Regions from separate parts of the Streptomyces sp. NPDC020983 genome, predicted to be linked through region 1. Evidence: riboswitches for the same ligand, from Rfam matches in the RefSeq annotation. Region 1 holds a riboswitch; the other holds the start of a gene.
What was found. A riboswitch is a leader RNA that binds a small molecule or an ion and turns the genes downstream of it on or off. The one in region 1 is predicted to bind glycine.
Positions count from the first base shown of each region.

Region 2: it holds a riboswitch for glycine, as region 1 does, so the genes downstream of both, gcvP (aminomethyl-transferring glycine dehydrogenase) here and gcvT (glycine cleavage system aminomethyltransferase GcvT) in region 1, are expected to answer to the same signal.

Region 1 covers NZ_JBIRRA010000006.1:253,918-257,314, reverse strand. Annotated here, with positions in the region: gene glyA (serine hydroxymethyltransferase) at 1-400, opposite strand, end outside; gene gcvH (glycine cleavage system protein GcvH) at 437-817, opposite strand; gene gcvT (glycine cleavage system aminomethyltransferase GcvT) at 978-2,117, opposite strand; glycine riboswitch at 2,289-2,392, opposite strand; gene ACH4SE_RS15575 (enhanced serine sensitivity protein SseB) at 2,601-3,353, shown strand.
Region 2 covers NZ_JBIRRA010000017.1:143,348-146,744, forward strand. Annotated here, with positions in the region: gene gcvP (aminomethyl-transferring glycine dehydrogenase) at 1-1,535, opposite strand, end outside; glycine riboswitch at 1,722-1,831, opposite strand; gene ACH4SE_RS31700 (PRC-barrel domain-containing protein) at 1,964-2,380, shown strand; gene ACH4SE_RS31705 (DNA polymerase IV) at 2,400-3,397, opposite strand, start outside.

The DNA of each region.
Region 1 (3,397 bases):
TGATCTTCATGCCGTGGGTCAGGTGCCCGCCGTGCGCCAGATCCAGGCCGAGGATCGTGTCGCCCGGCTTGAGCAGCGCGAACATCGCCGCGGCGTTCGCCTGGGCGCCCGAGTGCGGCTGGACGTTCGCGGCCTCGGCGCCGAAGAGCGCCTTGACCCGGTCGATGGCCAGCTGCTCGATGACGTCGACGTGCTCGCAGCCGCCGTAGTAGCGGCGGCCGGGATAGCCCTCGGCGTACTTGTTGGTCAGCACCGAGCCCTGAGCCTCGAGGACGGCGACGGGCGCGAAATTCTCCGACGCGATCATCTCCAGGGTGGACTGCTGGCGGCGCAGCTCGGCGTCGACCTCGGTGGCGACCTCGGGGTCGAAGTCGTGGAGCGACTGGTTCAGGAGCGACATGGGATCTTCCCTCGGGTACGGGTGGGGGGCGAAGGGTCAGGCCGCGGTGAAGTCGTCGTACTCGGCAGCGGTCAGCAGCTCCGCTTCCTCGTCGGCGATCCGCACCTTGAACAGCCAGCCGCCTTCGAAGGGCGCGGAGTTGACCAGCGAGGGATCGTCGGCCACGTCCTGGTTGACCTCGGTGACCTCGCCGGACACCGGGGCGTACAGCTCGCTGACGGACTTGGTGGACTCCAGCTCGCCGCAGCCCTGGCCCGCGGCGATCGTCGAGCCGACCTCCGGCAGCTGGACGAAGACGACGTCACCGAGCGCGTCGGCGGCGTGCGAGGTGATGCCCACGGTGGACACTCCCGCCTCGGCGGGGGAGACCCACTCGTGCTCCTTGCTGTAGCGCAGGTGCTCAGGATTGATGCTCATGACGGAATTCTCCCGGATGCGAAGGGTTGCTGGTGGAAGGGGCGCGGCGGCCTGTGGACAACTCTCGTCCCCTCGGGTGGCCGCGCCGTGTGGATCGGCGTGGACAAGCGGGGTCCCGGCGGGACGACGTGGTGGTCGTTCCGGCGGGCACCCGGCCGGCTCAGCGCTCGCGGCGGTAGAAGGGCAGGGCCACGACCCGGTACGGTTCCCGGCTGCCCCGGATGTCGACGGCGACGCCCGGTGTGCCCGGCGCTGCGGCGGACGCGTCGACGTAGGCCATGGCGACGGGCACCCCGAGGGTGGGCGACGGGGCGCCCGAGGTGACCTCCCCGACGACCGCGCCGTCCGGGCCCGTGACGGCGTACCCCGCGCGCGGCACCCGGCGGCCCTCGGCGACCAGCCCGACGAGCGTGCGCGGCGGCTGCTCCGCGGCCCGTGCCGCGGCCGCCGCCAGTGCCTCGCGGCCGACGAAGTCGCCCGGCTTGTCGAACTTCACGACCCGCCCGAGCCCGGCGTCGAAGGGTGTCGTGTTCGCCGTCAGCTCGTGCCCGTACAGCGGCATCCCGGCCTCCAGGCGGAGCGTGTCGCGGCAGGACAGGCCGCACGGTACGAGACCGGCCCCGGCCCCGGCCGTCAGCAGCGCCTCCCACAGCCGCTCGGCGTCCGCGGGCGCCACGAACAGCTCGAAGCCGTCCTCGCCGGTGTAGCCGGTGCGGGCGATGAGCGCGGGCACGCCCGCGACCGTGCCGGGCAGCCCGGCGTAGTAGCGCAGGGCCGGCAGGTCCGCGTCGGTCAGCGATCCGACGATGCCGGCCGCCTGCGGGCCCTGCACGGCCAGCAGCGCGTAGGCCTCCCGGTCGTCGGTCACGGTCGCGTCGAACTCCGCGGCCCGCAGCGCGAGGGTGTCCAGGACCGTCTGGGCGTTGGAGGCGTTGGCCACGACCAGGTAGCGCTCCTCGGTGAGCCGGTAGACGATCAGGTCGTCCAGGATGCCGCCGTCCGGGGCGCACACCATCGTGTAGCGGGCCCGGCCGACCGCGAGCGCCGACAGATGGCCCACCAGGGCGTGGTCCAGCGCCTGCCCGGCCTGCGGGCCCGTCACGGTGATCTCGCCCATGTGGGACAGGTCGAAGAGCCCCGCGCGGGTGCGGACGGCCTGGTGCTCCTCGCGCTCGCTGCCGTAGCGCAGCGGCATGTCCCAGCCGGCGAAGTCGGTCATGGTGGCGCCCAGCGCGCGGTGGACCGCGTCGAGCGCGGTGCGGCGCGGTGCGGCGGGGGACGGGCTCGGTGCTGCGCTCATCAAGGTGCTCCCAATTGCGGCGGACGGGTCGTGGACTTCCGGCCGGGACTCTTCCCGGCCTCCCCATCTGTCATCGGAACCTGAGAGGTTCACCGTGACCCTGCGGGCCGCGGCTTGCACCTTGGGTGGGGCGGGACCGGTGAACGCGGCCCGCCCGCTTTTCAGATCTGCCTCGTCCGCGCGGTATGTGTGCCTGAGAGATTCAAGGGAGGACTTGCTCCTTCGGCGCCCGCCCCCGCGGTCTGCGAGGGGTGGGACTCTCCCGCGCGGCCTCCAAACGGCCGGTATGCGAATTGTGGGTGCTGCTCGTACTGCGGGTCGTGCGGGTGCTGCTCGTGCCGTCGGTGCAGGTCATGCCCTTCCCGCCGCCGACATGCGCCGCCATCATCGCATGCCCCGGCGTGCGCGGCGGCCAGCAGATAGGGTTTCCGGGCAGGCAACGGGTGGCGCCGACAGCGGCACACAGCGCGGACGAGGATGGACATGGACAATCCGGCACCGTACATATGGCCGGCGAACGAGCTGGAGGAGGTGCTCGCCGCCAGCCTCGGCAACCCCTCCGCGACCCCCCGGCTGCTGGAGGTCCTGGGCCGCTCCCACGTGTGGGTGCCGCTGCCCAACGGCGGCTCGCCCGCGTCCACCGACCTCGACCTGCCCACCGTGGAGCTGGGCGGCGCGCCCTACGTGCCGGTCTTCAGCTCCGAGCAGCAGTACCGGCTCGCCGCCGAGGGCATGTCCTGCACCGTCGCGCCGGTGCGCGAGTTCGCCCGCGGCCTGCCCCCGATGGTCGGCATCGCCGTCAACCCCGGCGGGGCCGTGGGGGTGCCGCTGCCACCCGCTGCCGTCGCCGAGCTGTGCCGCGGCGCCCGGCCGCCCGGGGCGTACGGCGAGCAGGCCCCCAGCGGCGCCCGGGTGCGCCTGTGGGAGCCCGCGCCGGACGAGGAGCCGGTCGACTTCCTGGCCATCACCGCCGCCGAGTACGCCGTCACCCCCGTGGTGCTGAGCGCCCGCCGGGCCATGGCCGCCGTCGAGGAGGAACCGCCCGCGCTCTTCGTCGGAGTGGAACTGGACCGCTGGCAGGAATCCGACCGCGCCGCCGCCATGGACGCGCTCGGGCGTGCGCTGGGCGCCGCGCCGCTGCCCTGGCCGGTCCATCTGATCCTGCTCGACGTCGCCCAGGACCCGGTCGCCGACTGGATGCTGGAGACCGTCCGGCCCTTCTACGCCAGGGACTGACCCGGACCGGCGACCGGTGCGGGCGTATACGAGCCGTATACGAG
Region 2 (3,397 bases), on a different contig from region 1:
GGGATCATGCCGCGGTCGAGCGCGTAGTCGCGGTCCGCGAGCCGTCGCAGGTAGCGCAGCATGCCGGTCTCGCTGCGGTGCAGGTGGAAGACCGGGTGGGTCAGGTACGGCTCGCTGCGGGCCAAGCCGGCGGGCAGCGCGTCGGGGGCGGTGGCGTCGAGCTCCTCGATGTCCGCGGTACCGCCGAAGACGGCGAGCACGGCGGCCACCTGGGCGCGGGTGGTGGTCTCGTCGCAGGCGATGCCGACCAGGTCGGCGTCGGTCTGCCGGAGGTTCACCCCGGCGTCGCGGGCGGCGGCGACCAGCTCGGCGGCGCGTCCGGGCACGCGCACGGTGAGCGTGTCGAAGTACGCGCCGTGCACGACCTCGACGCCGGCCGCGCGCAGCCCCTCGGCGAGTACGGCCGCGTAGCGGTGCGTGCGGCGGGCGATCCGCTCCAGGCCCTCGGGCCCGTGGTAGACGGCGTACATCCCGGCCATGACGGCCAGCAGCACCTGGGCGGTGCAGATGTTGCTGGTCGCCTTCTCGCGGCGGATGTGCTGCTCGCGGGTCTGGAGCGCGAGGCGGTAGGCGGTGTCGCCGTCGGCGTCGACGGACACGCCGACGAGCCGCCCGGGCAGGTTGCGGGCGTAGGACTCGCGCACCGCCATGTAGCCGGCGTGCGGGCCGCCGAAGCCCATGGGCACACCGAAGCGCTGGGTGGTGCCGACCGCGATGTCCGCGCCGAGGGCGCCGGGCGAGGCCAGCACCGTGAGCGCCAGCAGATCGGCGGCGACGGTGACGACCGCGCCGAGGCCGTGCGCCTGCTCGATCACCGGCCGCAGGTCGCGGACGGCGCCGGAGGCCCCCGGGTACTGGAGGAGGACGCCGAAGACGCCGCGCTCGGCGACGTCGGCGGGGATGCCGTCGCTCAGGTCGGCGACGACCACCTCGACGCCGGTGGGCTCGGCACGGGTGCCGATGACGGCGGTGGTCTGCGGAAAGGTGTCGGCGTCGACCAGGAAGACGCCCTCCTTGACCTTGCCCACCCGGCGGGACAGCGCCATCGCCTCGGCCGCCGCGGTGCCCTCGTCGAGCAGCGACGCGCCGGAGGTGGGCAGCCCGGTGAGGTCGGCGACCATCGTCTGGAAGTTGATCAGCGCCTCCAGCCGGCCCTGCGAGATCTCCGGCTGGTAGGGGGTGTAGGCGGTGTACCAGGCCGGGTTCTCCATGACGTTGCGCAGGATCACCGGCGGGGTGAAGGTGCCGTAGTAGCCGAGGCCGATCATCGGGGCGAGCACCTGGTTGCGGGCGGCCAGGGCGCGCAGCTCCGCCAGCGCCTCCGCCTCGGTGCGGGCCGGCGGCAGCGCGAGCGCCGCGGCGCTCCTGATGGCGTCCGGTACGGCCGCGTCCGTCAGCTCGTCCAGCGAGCTGTAGCCCACCTGGGCGAGCATCTTGGCCTGCGCGGCGGTGTCGGGGCCGATGTGCCGGCGGGCGAAGGGCAGTCCGGCTTCCAGCTCGGCGAGCGGAAGGCGGTGTGCGGTCGGATGAGTCATCTGCGGAGGCCTCCTGGTCTGCGACGACCTTCGGGGGCACCCGGCGCGGGCGCCCGTACGGCCTCCCCCTCTGTCATCAGTACCTGAGAGCTTCGCCTTACCCGCGCACGGGCCGGCTTTCACCTTCGGTGAAGACCCGTCCCCCGGACGGCGCTGCCCGGGGCGGATCCTGCTTTCCAGAGTGACCTCGCCCCTGCGGTACGGGTGCCTGAGAGATTCCGGGGAGGATTTGCTCCTTCGGCGCCCCCGGTCTGCCACTGCGGCAGGTGACCGGAGGACTCTCCCGCATGGGGTCTGCAGCCTTCGTCCAGCCTACCAGCGGGATCTGGGCGCGCACCGACCGGAGGTTCGGGTCGACAGCGCCGGTGATGTGGCTTTTGGTGGTAACCAGCAGGTGTCGCTGTTGCTAGGAGCTGGTTGGAGGAGCCGTGCAGACCGATATCGATCCGCGAAGCCTCATCGGACGCCGTGCCGTCGACCGCGACGGTACGAAGATCGGCACGGTGGACGAGGTGTACCTCGACGACGCGACCGGCAGCCCGGAGTGGGCCGCGGTGCGGACCGGCTTCTTCACCCGCGACGCGTTCGTCCCGCTGGAGCCGAGCGAGCTGGTGGGCGAGGCGCTGCGGGTGCCGTACAAGAAGTCGCTGATCAGGGACGCCCCGGATTTCGGCGTCGGGCGCCATCTGTCGCCGGAGCAGGAGCTCCAGCTCTACCACCACTACGGCATGGACCTCCCCACCGAACCGCCCGGCTCCCCCCACGACAGCGGCAGCAACGGGAGCGGACCGCGCGACTTCGGCGACCTGCCCGCCGGGGACCGCCGCCCGGACGACGCCGGCTGATCCGGCGCTCCCGCGCGCCTCACCCGGCGAGCAGCCCCCGGTCAGGGGTGAAAGAGGCCAGCGGGAGCGGCTCGGCGTGCGCGAGCGCCGGATCGTCGACGGAGAACGTGCGCACCCGGCCCGGCGCGGTGTCCGAGGGGAGCTCGAAGCGTACGGTGACCCGGCCGACACCGCTGCCCTGCACCCAGCCGCGCCCCTCCACGGCGTGCTCGACGTCCTGGCCGGGAAGCCAGCGGCTGCCGGGCGCCGGCTCCGGCGGCGGCGCGGCGGGCAGCTCCAGTTCCGCGGACGTGGCCGGGAGCGGTCCGGCGGCGCCCTCCCCGGCGGCGGGACCCGGCACCTCCGCCTGGGCCTGCGCCTCGGCGGCCTGCGCGAACAGGTCCTCCTGCGTGAAGTCGGCCAGTCCCGACACGCCCACGCCCAGCAGCCGCACGCCGCCCGTGGTGTCGACGGCCTCGACGAGCCGGCGAGCGGTCTCGCGGACGACGGCCGGGTCGTCGGTGGGCGCACGCAGCGTCTCGGACCGGGTGAGCGTGGAGAAGTCGTAGCGCCGGATCTTCACCACGACCGTCCGTCCGGAGCGGCCCGCGCCGCGCAGCCGCTGCACGCAGCGCTCCGCGAGCCGGTCGATCTCGTACCGCACCCGGGCGCGGTCGGTGAGGTCGGTGTCGAAGGTGTCCTCGACGGAGATCGACTTCACGTCGCGGTCGGCGACCACCGGGCGGTTGTCCAGGCCCGCCGCCATGGCGTGCAGCGAGGTGCCGTGCGCCTTGCCGAGCAGCCGCACCAGCTCCGGCTCCCCGGCCTGCACGATCTCGGCGACGGTGAGGATGCCGGCCCGCCGCAGGTGCTCCGCGGTGGCGGGGCCCACGCCCCACAGCGTGCGCACGGGCAGCGGGTCGAGCAGGGCGCGTTCGGTGCCGGGCTCGACGACCACCAGGCCGTCCGGCTTGGCCTGCTCCGAGGCGATCTTGGCCAGCAGCTTGGAGCCGGCCAGCCCCACCGACGCCGTCAGCC